Regions from separate parts of the Solibacillus sp. FSL R5-0449 genome, predicted to be linked through region 2. Evidence: riboswitches for the same ligand, from Rfam matches in the RefSeq annotation. Region 2 holds a riboswitch; each other region holds the start of a gene.

Region 1 (4,762 bases), 910 kb from region 2:
TGCGTTGGAGCGTCATACATAAACAATGTAAAGCAGGGGGATTATGATGATTGGATATATTCTAACAGGGTTATTATTAATCTTTGCGATACGGAAATTTTATAAGCATAGAGCGGTTTTTAAACAGCTTTCAAAGAAGGAATGGCTTCAATTTGGCGTCAGTTTTTTAACGGCCTGGGCTGGAGCTGTATTCATCATTATAGGTGGCTCCAATATAACGGATAAGATTGAAATCACATGGTTAAAAAGCCTTTTGGAAATTGGAGTGATTTTGATTGGCTTGGCTTTGGCAGGAATCATTATGAGTAAATTCGTGCCGAAGAAAATAAAGGCGTTTTATTTGGAGAATTAGTGAAACGGGGAAAATTAAATTGGATGAAATGATTGGGTTTGCAGTAGTTGGGATGATTATTGCAGTGTTAATTTATGCTTTAATTAAACAAGTTAAAGAGACTAAGCAAAGCTTTAGCGGCGTGGGCAGTGCGTTGCGGAAACAAATGGCTAGAAAAAATATCGTGATGACTATAGCGTTGCTTGGAATTTTAGTATTTTACACATTAAATATCTTGAGTGTTATCTCCTCATCTATCCCGGTATCAAACAGCTTGACTGTACAGGGGACTTGGTTGAGTTTTCTAGTTTACTTTTTTGCAAGGATAGTCATGAAACCGGAGCTGGTGAATCAGCGTAGGAATTTAAGCCTTTATAAATAGGAGAGTGATGCGATGAGACAACGTTTTTCAAATTTAGACGAAGTTACTTCACTCGGGACATTTAAAGATGTCCTGAAATGGCAGCGATCAAAGCAAAAGAAAGTCGTCGATTACGAAGTGCCGCAATGTGAAAAAAAGAAAATTGCGTTTTTGCAAAGTAATCGTACCGAGCAGTCGATTACATGGATTGGCCACTCGACTTTTCTGATTCAAAAAGAAGGGCTCAATATGTTAACGGACCCAGTTTGGGCAAATTGGATGGGTGTAGCGAAACGGTTGACCGAACCGGGACTGCGGTTAGAGGAGTTACCGGATATTGATCTCATCCTCATATCGCATGCGCATTACGATCACCTGCACCTTCCGACGTTAAAAAAGCTGAAAAAACGAAACCCCAATGTATTATTCCTCATTCCGGAAGGACTCGGTTATTTGATGAAGCGTCATAGACTGCACAACTTTAAAGAGCTTTCATGGTATGACAAGCATGAAGCGAACACGCTTGAAATTCATTTCGTTCCTGCCCAGCACTGGACAAGGCGTATGCTTTGGGATACGAACACATCGCATTGGGGCGGCTTTGTGCTGCAAAAGGAATCGGATACGCAAAGTATTTATTACGCCGGAGACAGCGGCTATTTTAGAGGGTTCCAAGAAATCGGCGAACGCTTCAATATTCATACAGCTTTAATGCCGATAGGTGCCTATGAGCCGGAATGGTTTATGCATGCCTCTCATGTGACACCTGAAGAAGCGATCCAGGCATTCTGTGATGTCGGGGCAAAAGTGTTTATCCCGATGCATTACGGTGCGTACATGCTCGCAGATGATACACCGAAAGAAGCGATTGACCGGCTGCATGTACATTGGCAGCAGGCGGAATTGAAAAATGTGGAGCTGAAAACGTTGGCGATTGGGGAGACGTTTAAAAGCTGAATGAAAGACCCCTTGACGAAAAAATAGGTTCAAAGTAAAGTAATGTTAAATTCATCAAGCATTAGGTGCCCGTTACGGGAGAATAGGGAATAAAGTGAAAAGCTTTAGCGTAATCCCAACACTGTATGGAGGAGTTTCATAGCAAAACCCACTGGATGTCAATCTGGGAAGGGGCTATGGAACTGTGAATCTGAGCCAGGAGACCTGCCTAATACGCTTACTGTTTATAGACACTGGATATGTCTGTAGTTTATTTGTTATCGAATAAACTGCAGGCTATTTTTATGAAAACGAAAACCCCCTGCTATGCGGGGGGTTCTAAAAAGCTTTTAGCTATGGACAAAAAAAATACTCCAGTCGTACAATAAAATCAGGTCTGGTCAACCGATTACGTACGAAAGGAGTTCCAATATTGGATAATAAAAGTTTAGCACATACAACATGGAATTGTAAGTATCACATTGTGTTTGCGCCAAAATACAGAAGAAGAATGATCTATGGGAAAATAAAAGCAGATATCGGTAAAATACTACGTCAACTGTGTGAAAGAAAAGGCGTAGAGATTATTGAAGCCACAGCGTGTCCTGATCATATACATATGTTAGTCAGTATCCCACCGAAGCTTAGTGTATCTGCGTTTGTGGGTTATCTTAAAGGGAAAAGCAGTTTGATGATATTCGATCGGCATGCAAATTTGAAATATAAATATGGCAACCGAAAATTTTGGTGTCGAGGATATTATGTGGATACAGTAGGGCGAAACCGAAAAGTCATTCAGGAATATATAAAAAATCAATTGCAGGAAGATCTCCTAGAGGATCAAATGACGATGAAAGAATTCATTGACCCATTCACAGGAGAAGAACTAAATCGAAGAAAAAAATAAGTACACCGCTTTAGCGGTAGTCGGAAACGTAGTGCGGTTGGCAGACCTTTCAGAGCGTCTTTAGACGTGGGCCAGTAACCCAGCGTTTCACGCGCAGAGAAAACCACCAGTTCAACTGGTGGTTTTTATTTATTGTCAAAATTCATATTAATGGGGGAAACGAAACATGAAATTACTACAGCAAACAATTGAACAAATTCAAGAAATCGACCGAGAAATGGAAGACAAAGCACGCAAGTACCTAGACTCTTTAGCGAAGCCGCCTCAAAGTTTAGGAAAGCTTGAATCATTAGCAATGCAAATCGCTACAATTACCGGTGAACTTGCGCCGAAAATTGATAACAAAGCGATGATCGTCATGGCAGCAGACCATGGTGTATATGAGGAAGGGGTAACACCAAATCCGCAAAGTACAACGGTATTCCAAACACTATCCTTTCCGAAAGGGACGACAGGGATGTGTACGATTGCGAAAATAACGAACGCGAAAGTAATCCCGGTAGATATCGGGGTAAAAGAAGACTTGCCTCAAGACGCGGGAGTCATCATTAAAAAGGTGAAATACGGAACAGACAATATGGCAAAAGGTCCTGCAATGACGCGTGAAGAAGCGATTCGGGCAATTGAAGTCGGAATTGAAGTCGCGACAGAAGCTATTCAAAGCGGGGTCAATCTCATCGGTACCGGTGAAATGGGTATCGGCAATACGACGCCGAGCGCTGCGGTACTTTCGGTACTACATGGCTGTGACCCGCTGGAGGTAACAGGCTTCGGAGCTGGTGTTGGAACTGGCGGTATCGAGTATAAAGCCGAAGTTATTCGAAAAGCGATTGCGATGAATGAGCCGAATGCGGAGGATCCGATTGATGTTGTAGCAAAAGTAGGGGGACTGGAAATCTGCGGGATGGCGGGAATCTTCCTGGCAGCTGCCGCAAACCGTGTGCCGGTCGTAGTCGATGGGTATATTTCAACCGTTTCGGCATTGATCGCCTATAAACTGAATCCAAATGTAAAAGCGTATTTGATTCCTTCGCATTTATCGGAAGAGCCAGGTGCAAAAATTGCGGCCGAGCTTTTAGGACTGGAACCGATGTTGCATATGAATATGCGACTTGGTGAAGGCTCAGGTGCTGCACTGGCATTTCCGATTCTTGACGCGGCTTGTTCGATGATTACGAATATGGTCACGTTGGAAGAAGCAGCGGCACTTTTAATAGCTAAATAGAAAGGATTTATAAAGTAAATTTATAAAATAATTTTTAAGAATCGGGCTACATTAAAAGTAACAACTACTTTTGATGTAGCTTTTTTCTATGAATAAGGTTCTGCCATAAAATAAGTATATTTTTTCAGTCTATTCCATTTGATTTACCAGTAAAATACCAATAAGCGGAACTTTATCGTTTCTTCTGGTAAGGACAGTAATGATAAAGAAAAGCCCTGAACACAACGCGTAAATGTAATGTGCAACGAAAACATTACAGGCAGTGAATGAAGCTGATTTAATTTTACAGAAAATTCAGTTAAATTCAAGCGATTGTCCTGTCAAAACCCTTTACTCTGTAATATCCTATATTAACTAAATGTAAAAACATCTCCGAACTGTTAATAATCGCTAAAAAAGTGCTTATTTAATCGGTCTTGGAATAAAGTAACCGGTAAATAGGGTAAGGAAGGGTAAGACCAATAAAGAGGAGAGGCGGGAGGGGCATTAAAGGGAACGGGGTGATCACTATTTCTCCGTATGTGAAAGGTCGTTTTTGAATATATTCGAGAAAAGGATGAAGATAATATGAATCAAATTTTTAAAAAAGATGAGTTTATTATTATTCCTTTTTATAAAGGGCGAAAGCAGGAGTATATGGTCGTCAATACGAAGAAGGAATTTAAAAATGGACATACGCACTTGAAGTCATTTAAGATGGCCAAGTATTTGATCAATCTTGCGCGATGCCAAAAAATTAATTCCGGGTTAAGACCATATTTATTAACAAGCCTTACAAGAATATCAGCAGATCGTGAATATATTCAGAAATTGGAAGAGCTTCTAGCCGTGAAAAGAAGTAAAGGTTCCAAAGCGTCTTATTACAATAAAGCCATTTAATTTGTACCTAAGTATGGACAATAAAAATATAGACCGCTTTTTCAAGAAATTGAAAGAGCGGTTTTTTGCATGGAGCTCCTTAATTGAAACTCACATATGGAACTAAATCATTTTAAGTAATGC
Region 2 (4,762 bases):
TTTCTTTTCATTCGTCTCATAGTAACCGCCCCTAATTCAACTGTTTAAGTCGCTCTTTTGCGGCCACCATATTTTTCAATGATGCAATGGTCTCTTGTTCCGTACGAGTTTTCAGGCCACAATCGGGATTGATCCAAAATTGTTCTTTTGCGATTACTTTTTTACTATTTTCTATAATGGTTGCCATTTCTTCCACAGTTGGAATACGCGGGCTATGAATATCATATACACCTAAGCCAATTCCAAGTCCATATGGTGTTTCTTTTAATACTTTTATCAGCTCACCGTGACTTCGTGACGTTTCAATTGAAATCACATCCGCATCCAATGATTCTATTACATCAATAAAATCGTTAAATTCACAATAACACATATGTGTATGAATCTGGGTCGTTTCACGCACACCGCTTGTCGCTAATTTAAATGCAGCTACACTCGCATCGATATAAGACTTATGCAGACTTTTACGTATTGGCATACCTTCTTTCAAGGCAGGTTCGTCTACTTGAATTATATTGATTCCCGCATTTTCAAGTGCCCTTACTTCTTCTCTCAGTGCCAAACCGATTTGATAAGCTACTTCTGAGCGTGCTAAATCATCTCTTACAAATGACCAGTTCAATATGGTAACGGGTCCCGTCAACATCCCTTTGACCGGCTTTTCCGTAAGTGATTGTGCTGCACTTACTTCCTTTACTGTCATCGGTTCTTTCCATTCAACATCTCCGTAAATAAGTGGCGGTTTTACACAGCGCGATCCGTACGAAACTACCCATCCGTTTTTCGTAAACGCAAAGCCATTTAATTTTTCACCAAAAAATTCGACCATGTCTGTTCGCTCAAATTCCCCATGGACGAGAACATCTAGACCAAGTTCCTCCTGAATCGAAATCCAACGTGCGGTTTCGTTCGCGTTGAATGCTTCATACTCTATTGTTGTAATTTCTCCTTTACGCCATAAACTACGGTTTTTCTTAACTTCTGCGGATTGCGGGAAACTCCCGATTGTTGTTGTAGGATAGTCAGGTAACTGTAAAAAGGCACGTTGTAGCTTACTACGCTTGTTATAGTTCTCTGCTCGTTTAAATGCTTCCGGTGTTAATGCGTTTACTTGTGCATGTATAGCTTCCTTTTGTCTTGATTCATGCAGCGCCAAAGTGCGAATTGCTTTTTCGCTTTCTAAAAAAGCCTTATTATGAGGAAATTCCAGGTGAAGTATCTTCCCTTTAATCATTTGCAGTTCCGTTATTTTTTCATTTGCGAATGCTAAAGCATTTAGCAGCTCTGGCACAATGCCATCCTCTCCCGCTGTTGTAACTGGCACATGCTGAAGGCTACACGAGGTTTGTAGATGTATTGGTGAAAATGGTACATAGGATCGTATTTCCGCGACTAGCGCCAACTGCTTCTGCAACTCGGCTCTCCATATATCCCGACCATTAATAATTCCGGCATATAAAACTTTATCTTTTGGGAAAGCAAATTTTTTTAACGATGCTATATTTTCAATTTTTCCATGAACAAAGTCCAGTCCAAAGCCATCAACAGGCAATTTAATAATTGTTTCATAGTCGGATAACGCTTCAAAATATGTTGTGCAGATCATTTCAACAGTCAGTCCTTTTAATACTTGATGATAGAAATGCTGAACTAATGCAATATCTTCGGAAGTAAGGTCTTTTGTAAGGCTTGGTTCTTCAAGCTGGATCGAAGTTGCACCGCTTGCTTCCAACGACTGAAGCAACTCTTTATACACATTTACCAGCTGCTGAATATAGTGTTGTTTTTGTGCGTCACCTACACCTTTTGTAAGTTTATAAAAGGTAAAAGGACCGATAATAGTCACACGAGGGATTGTGCCGAATGCTTCGATTGCCTCCTGAATATATTGCGCGTAAACATTGTGTTGCAATGCCAGTTGCTGTCCCTCGTATTCCGGTACAATATAGTGATAATTCGTATTGAACCATTTCGTCATTTCACATGCCACCACATTTTCAGCACCGCGCGCCATTGCAAAATACGCTGTTAAATGATGCTGCAGGGAAAGGTGGTCGTATCTAGATGGAATCATATTAAACATAACGGCTAAGTCAAGCATGCGGTCATAATATGTAAAATCTCCTACTGTTAAAATATCCAGCCCCAAATCCTGTTGCTGCTGAAGTTGAGCGATACGTAAGTTTTTCATTTCCTGTTCATAACTTTCCAAAGATAATTGTTCTTTCCAAAATGCCTCTGTTATACGCTTCCATTCACGATTCTGTCCAATATAAGGGTAGCCAATTACTGCTGTTTTCATAAACAATTCCTCCTTAAATTTGTTACATAAAAACCAAAACCCCTCTTTCCAAATGAAAGAGGGGTGTGAATGTTTAAGAGATTGACAAAAGAAACCTTTGTTTTATCAAAGGATGTTGTCTCACTTTCGCACAAAATCACCACCTATTTCCACGTAGGTATTGGCGTGTACTAGTTTCCGGCAGGTCTCCTGGCTCATCATCAACGTTCTTGTGATCCTTCCCATCAATAGACAGTGGTTGAATATCACGAACTCCGATTTACAGTTGCGGGACAGCACCAGACTTTCACTGGTTTCCCTTTTCAGCTTGTTCTCACAAGCACCGTAACTTACACAGTATGTAATTTCGTATACTATATCATAGAATTTGAGTTTTGAAAATTCTTTTTATTTATTGCTTTCTCAATTTCTGGTTTGAACAATTTCGGTTGATGCCATTGTGCTTTTTTTTAGAAGAAATTGATTTATATTAGCACTTCTGCAGGTGATTTTAGAAGAGTTGGCGTACTTTTTAGCTGAACAGGAACTGATTTTGGCGTATCCCGCAACTATATTAGACATTCCGTAACTTATTAGAAAATCAGCGGGTTTATTAGCACATTTAATATTTTATTAGACCAACACCCACTCCACAAAAAAACTTGCGTTAAAAGTTACAGCACTTTTTCCGCAAGTTAATCTATCATTCCACTATTAATTTAAACGTTCATCAATGAGTGCTTCCATATCACTCGCAATCGTTTCATATGGAACACCATCTTCTCCAGTACCATAACCTGAATAGTTTTTTACGGCAATTCCTTTTTCATCCACGAGGAAAAATGTATCGGCGTGGATAACTTGTGAATTCCCTTCAATTGCCTGGACAGGAGTTTTAAATGAGTTTCTGCCAAACTGCTCGATAAATTTTTGATCATATCCTGTCAGCATATGCCATTTTGATTCGTCTACCGGTTTATGACGCGATAAATATTCTGTCAGACGCTCCGGTGTATCATAGTCAGGATCAACTGAAAACGCGACAATTTTATAATCTTCCAGACCTTTTTTTTCAAGGTGGTCCTGCACCCGGGTCATATTCATCGTCATAGGCGAGCAAATCGTTGTACAGCTTGTAAAGATGAACATCGCCAGCCATGGTTCCCCTTTTAGACTTTCCAGTGTCACCTCATCATTCCGGTGATCGGTCATCGTAAACCCGCTAATTTCAAAGTTTGTCGTCGGTTTAAACTGATAATTACTGCAAGCTGTGAGAACGGTTGCTGCCAAGAGCATAAGTGCGAATACTATTTTTTTCGTTTTCATTTCTCTCTCTCCACTCTTTGAACATTACTCTCATCTTACCCAATATTTAGTATATTCTCAATAGTTATTGAAGGAATGGTTGTGTGTCAACATTGTGAAGAACTTTTTAAGCTCTGTCTGCAGGATGATGTAATGATACAAGTGCGGTATGAATCGCTTCAAGCTTTGTTTCTATCCGATACAGTAAATAAAATGATATAAAGATCGGAAATGTTACTTCCTGAAGAATCGCTATCCACTGCTCCATTAATATCCCCTCCTTACATTTGAAAAGCCGGTAAAGCATTACACTTCACCGGCCCGCCCTTGCTATTAGCTGTTCAGTTCGATCGCTGTAACATTACGTTCAACGATGCGCGCTGATTTTTTCACATTGAATAAAAATCCATCCTTCGAAAATACCGCCTGATCAATAATCGTCTGCATCGCAGCGTTCACTTCAGCCTCCGTAAGATTCGGCTTCGGATCATTAATATTGATCGTCATCGTATTTCCTGCAATATTGGCAAATGTTAATTGTAGAACTTGTGCCATACGCTCACCTCCTTTACTTCGTTAATCTTAATTAGTCTGTAATAATATCTTTTTGCGTTTTCACAGATTCGATAAAATCGTAATCTGTTAAGCCGACGATTGTTGTAGCAACTGTGTAGAGCTGTTGTGCAGTTGCATTTCTTTCCAGGTTACGGAATGTGGAACTTTTAATAATCGGCTCGTTAAATTCATCAAGGCCTGTCTGAAAGTATACTGTTAACGTTGCAGTTAAAAATCCGAATTCGTTCATGTTTATCACCTCCTTGCCCTATATATGTCATGTTTTACAGAAAAAAGGGACAAGGACGATGAAAAATTTTACAAAACCTTATATAATAGACATTAATGAGGTATATCACCATTAGTTTAGTAGAAAGAATTTCATAGACAATATTTAGTAGTGAGGTGAACATTGTGGGCTTAGATGGCTGGTTTTTATGGTTTATTTTATTTTGGGTGGTAGTATTGGTTTCGCTTATGGGGATTGGCGGCTTTTTTATGTTCCGCAAGTTTTTGAAGGCTCTGCCGAAACAGGATGGTAAATCGGATCTAGATTGGCAAAACATATACTTAGATAAAACGATTCACCTTTGGGGTGAAGATGAAAAACAATTACTTACC
Region 3 (4,762 bases), 690 kb from region 2:
CTTTTTCTTCGACACCCATTACTTCAGACAGCTGGATAATATCCGAATAAACATCATCAAATGTCGCCGCCGAAGCAATTACAAACACTTTAAGACCCGCATCTTCCAATTGGGCAATTTGAGCTTCCTCTCCGATTGTATAAGCAACAACAACGTCCGGATTTAATTCCAGAATTCGCTCTGCATTAATGACAGTAGAAGTCGACACACGTTCAATTTCTTGTGCGGCTTCCGGATATGTATCAAATTCTGTGGCACCGATAATTTGTTCCCCGACGCCCAGTTCAAATAAAATTTCTGTATTGCTTGGCTGTAGAGAAATAATTGTTTCCGGTACTTCATCGAATGTAACTTCAACTCCGCGATCATCAACAACTGTATACGGTGCTCCATCATTTTTCGATGTAGCCTGCTCTTCTTTTTCCACTTTGCCATCAGTTTTTTCCTCATCTGAACTACATGCTGCCAGTAATAATGTTGCCGCTAAAGCAACGATCCATTTGTTATTAAATTTCATTTGTTGTAACTCCTTTTTTCTTTTTCGTTGGATAGGATTTTGAGATAAATGGAATTTCCTCTTGCTGATGCTGCTGATTCATATACACTGCCATGACAAAAAATACATTGGCAAGCAATCCAAGAAAATCAAACAGAATTTCATCCACTTCCCGTTCTTCGCTCACTTTATGTAATGCCCTGTAAGACTTTTTCGCCTCACTGCGGCAAATATGCAGTCTTGCGGCACTTTCGATTCCTTGTGGCAGTACAAACTGCTGAATCGACTCTCTGACTTCACCTACATAATAATCGTATCGATCACTGAGCCATTGCAGATCCTCAGATGTAATGGCCAATTTGCCGCGGACCGAACCATTCGCATGATAGGCTAACGGTTGAATCATCCTTAAGTCCTTCAAAACGACATGTCCGGATGCATCATCAACTAATGTCGGAAATACTGTACCAATTCGTGTTGTTAAAGAATCGGTACGGATTTCATAATCGACACAGCTTGATTTTTCCCGCATAAACGGATAGCAGGAAAAACGAATATCCTTTTTCATAAAAATTCTCCTCACTTCAAGTAGTGCCTCACCGAAATTATCAAGGGTACGAAAAAAAGCCACCCAAGAAAATGGATGGCTTCAAAAATCAAAAAAGGGCACAATAATGCTCATTCGATCCGTGACTGCCGTACATTCTCTTTAATTCCGAAGAGGGATGTTACGATAAGAAAAAGATTGGTCTCCTGGCTCTGCGTTTCACTTTACTCATAAGTACCTTCCCGCCATATTAGCAGTGGTATCACACTTATTTTCATCAACGCTTACAGTTACGGATATAGCTTCGGATTTGCACCGAATTCCCATTTATGCATAATGCATCTTTTTCCTGCAAATTTATTCAATTTGTCTTAATCACTTTAGCATATAAAAAAAATTATGCAAATAAAATATTTTCAGTTTCCTATAAACAATCCGGACATTTCCCGTAAATCTCAAATTTATGGGCCTCAACAGCATAACCCGGCAGCTTTTCACCGAGCATTTCCATCGGGCAGACAGACAGTTCCTTTACATTTCCGCAATCACGGCAAATAAAATGATGATGATGGTGATCCGACTCGCAATGCATGCGGAAATTGCGCTCACCGTTTAATTCTGTTTCTTCCAAAATATCAAGCTCCACAAAAGTGGCCAAGTTACGGTAAATTGTATCAAAACTCATCCCAGGGAAATCTTTTTTCAATACTGACAGCAAATCACGGGCAGTCAAATATTTGTCTGTAGCTGCAAACATACCCAAAATCAACTCTCGTTTATCCGTCTTTTTATAGCCATTATCCTTTAATATTTCCCACGCGCGCGCTGCATTCACAGTACTTCTTCCCCTTCCGTTTTAATTGAAAATTTCAATACAAGTTTTTTAATTAAAATTACTGACAGCAAAATCAAAATGGATGTGACAACAATTGTTCCACCCGGTGCCAAGTTCAGGTAAAAGGCAGAAACGAGTCCGATCACTACGGCCAGCTCGCCAAATACAATCGCTAAAATGATCGCTTCTTTAAAGCCGCGAGCCAATCGCATCGCTGCAGCTACCGGTAATGTCATTAAGCTTGAAACAAGCAGAATTCCGACAATGCGCATACTTGCTGCGATGACGAGTGCGACAACAATCATAAATAATAAATGAATCCATTTCGCCGGCAAACCGCTCGCCTTCGCATATTCCTCATCGAACGACAATACGAAAAGCTCTTTGAAAAACAGCACTAAAAATAAAACGACGACGACTGCAATTGCCAGTACAACATATAAATCCTGGCGTGATACCGCAGATACAGAGCCGAATAAATAGCTCATTAAATCGGTATTAAATCCGCTTGCAAGTGAAATTAAAATCGCACTCACACCGATTCCGCCAGACATAATAATCGGAATCGCAAGCTCTTCATAATGTTTATACAGTCTGCGTAAACGTTCAATTAAAATCGAACCGCTTACAGATGCGATAATCCCCAAATAAATCGGGTTCAATAATGCCAGCGCTGCAAATGATTGACTCAAGTACAGGCTTCCGGCAATCCCCGCCAGTGTAACATGCGACAGCGCATCCGCAATGAGCGATAAACGTCTGACTACGATAAATACACCTAATAGTGGTGCTATTATTCCAATAACAAGCCCTGAGAAAAAGGCATTTTGTAAAAATTCATAGTTTAATATAGCTTCAATCATAACGGCCTGCTCCTCTTAATGAATCTTTCGAACAGAGTGGCCGTTCCAGCTAGCAATCTGTTCTTCCGAAATCGTATCAAAATCATTTTTATATCCGTGGAAATGGATCGACTGATTTAAGCAGGCGACATGACTGACACGATCCGAAACCGTGTCCACATCATGTGTAACTAAAATCATTGTCATATTGTGATGCTTATTCAAATGTGCGAGCATATCATAGAATGCCTGCACATTTTCGCGGTCAATGCCGACTGTCGGTTCATCCAAAATAAGGAGCTTCGGATCGGACACTAATGCACGTGCGATGAACACACGCTGCTGCTGTCCGCCGGAAAGCTGACCAATATTCCGTTTCAGAAATTTTTCCATGCCGACATCTTTTAAAGCACCTTTCACTAAAAAGTCCGCATCTTTTGGATAGCGTTTAAAGAGCCCGACCTTTTGCGATAAACCGCTCTTCACGACTTCTTCGACCGTTGCAGGAAACCCCGAGTTAAAGGCATTGGATTTTTGCGAAACATAGCCAATCCATTCGCGGTGTTTAAAATGGTTTGCTTGTTCGCCGAATAATTTAATTTCCCCTGACATGGGCTTTAACAGTCCTAAAATTAATTTCAAAAGTGTCGATTTTCCGGAACCGTTTTGACCGATTAACGCCAAAAAATCGCCTTCATTGACACGTAGCGAAATATTTTTCAATGCTTGTGTGTATTCATATTGAAAGGAGACATCTTTCAATTCAATCAATGGTTTTTTCATTTCGTTCGCTTCTTTCTAATTCAAAATCATTACGATTTACATCATGTTAGTATAATGTAGTTTTTTGTTCATGTAAAGGGAATAAGCTTGAAAGGATGAAGACAATTCAAATGCTACAATGGTTTGAAAATTTAAAAGGAATGAATGACAGGCAACTACAGGATTTCGCCAAACAGCAGGGACTTGAATTGAGTATTGAAGAAGTTCAGAAGCTGCAAAAAATTCTTAGGCATGCCAACATAAGCTGGGCTCTTACCGGCATTCCAAAAGAAGTTTTACAAAAAATCCAGAAGCTGCTTGGGGATAGACGGTATAAAAAATTAATGAAGCTCGTCGGATTATAAGAACTATTAATCCAGTCAAAGAGGCTGAGACATATGTAGAAGTACCGTTGAATAAGAAGGAAATCCTTATTAAGAATCGGATATTTTATAAAATTGATTGGAATGAAGGGCGACTCCTACGGGAATAGCACGACGCCTGAGACTACAGGCTCAGGCCGTGCCCGTGGAAAGCGTCCCGGAATGGAAATCAATTTTTAACGCTCAGCAAAAAAATGCTATTTTTCTCTCAGAGAAAAATAGCATTTTTGGGTTATGTCCCAGCCTCTAATAATTGATCATTCATTTATTTTAAAGCACTTTCCCCGGAATCTCTAAATTTTCTACACATACTTCGATTGCCAGTTCAATGGCTGCTGTCAGATCCCGCATTGACCAGCCGGGAATTCGGCCGTGCTCAATCGCCAGCTCGAATGATGCAGGAATGTGAATAAATCCTGCTGCTCGAATCGCTTCATTCTTCGCAGCATAGTACAAGCCTTCATACATAATATTATTGCATAAATACGTTCCCGCTGAATTCGATATAGCTGTCGGATAACCTGCAGAATTTAAGCGGTTGGCTATTTTACGAATCGGCAATGTCGACAAATATGCAACATCCCCGTCTTCTTTTATCGGTGCATCTTCAAATGCATTTCCCGCATTGTCTTTTTCCCCATCTTTTACATTCAATGCAACTCGTTCCGGAGAAATTTTTGTAATTCCTGCAGCTAATCCCAATGAAATGATAATCGTCGGCTTTACTTCTTCAATCAGTGCCATAAACTGTTCTGGTGCTTTTGCAAAGTCCACAGATAATACATGGCCGACAATTTCAAACTGACCGATAGATTTTCCGTTCAGTGCCTGCACGACTTCCATTGTAGGGTTGATCGGATTTGATAAAAATGGTTCAAATCCTGTTAATAGTAATTT

Evidence for each region. A riboswitch is a leader RNA that binds a small molecule or an ion and turns the genes downstream of it on or off. The one in region 2 is predicted to bind cobalamin.
Region 1: it holds a riboswitch for cobalamin, as region 2 does, so the genes downstream of both, tnpA (IS200/IS605 family transposase) here and metE (5-methyltetrahydropteroyltriglutamate--homocysteine S-methyltransferase) in region 2, are expected to answer to the same signal.
Region 3: it holds a riboswitch for cobalamin, as region 2 does, so the genes downstream of both, MKY27_RS05445 (hypothetical protein) here and metE (5-methyltetrahydropteroyltriglutamate--homocysteine S-methyltransferase) in region 2, are expected to answer to the same signal.

Annotation. Positions count from the first base shown of each region.
Region 1 is NZ_CP150239.1:2,741,113-2,745,874, reverse strand. Features, by position in the region: gene MKY27_RS13765 (hypothetical protein) at 1-22, shown strand, start outside; gene MKY27_RS13760 (hypothetical protein) at 47-352, shown strand; gene MKY27_RS13755 (4-aminobutyrate aminotransferase) at 381-713, shown strand; gene MKY27_RS13750 (MBL fold metallo-hydrolase) at 726-1,649, shown strand; cobalamin riboswitch at 1,696-1,876, shown strand; gene tnpA (IS200/IS605 family transposase) at 2,062-2,535, shown strand; gene cobT (nicotinate-nucleotide--dimethylbenzimidazole phosphoribosyltransferase) at 2,702-3,760, shown strand; gene MKY27_RS13735 (hypothetical protein) at 4,328-4,639, shown strand; gene MKY27_RS13730 (DUF1805 domain-containing protein) at 4,742-4,762, opposite strand, start outside.
Region 2 is NZ_CP150239.1:1,832,981-1,837,742, forward strand. Features, by position in the region: gene MKY27_RS08930 (hypothetical protein) at 1-20, opposite strand, end outside; gene metE (5-methyltetrahydropteroyltriglutamate--homocysteine S-methyltransferase) at 32-2,302, opposite strand; cobalamin riboswitch at 2,464-2,644, opposite strand; gene MKY27_RS08940 (SCO family protein) at 2,996-3,607, opposite strand; gene MKY27_RS08945 (YvrJ family protein) at 3,714-3,854, opposite strand; gene MKY27_RS08950 (DUF2922 domain-containing protein) at 3,920-4,141, opposite strand; gene MKY27_RS08955 (DUF1659 domain-containing protein) at 4,173-4,391, opposite strand; gene MKY27_RS08960 (DUF2621 domain-containing protein) at 4,547-4,762, shown strand, end outside.
Region 3 is NZ_CP150239.1:1,139,745-1,144,506, reverse strand. Features, by position in the region: gene MKY27_RS05450 (helical backbone metal receptor) at 1-517, opposite strand, end outside; gene MKY27_RS05445 (hypothetical protein) at 507-1,064, opposite strand; cobalamin riboswitch at 1,222-1,404, opposite strand; gene MKY27_RS05440 (Fur family transcriptional regulator) at 1,468-1,878, opposite strand; gene MKY27_RS05435 (metal ABC transporter permease) at 1,875-2,741, opposite strand; gene MKY27_RS05430 (metal ABC transporter ATP-binding protein) at 2,757-3,503, opposite strand; gene MKY27_RS05425 (isopropylmalate synthase) at 3,614-3,847, shown strand; gene MKY27_RS05420 (pyroglutamyl-peptidase I) at 4,136-4,762, opposite strand, start outside.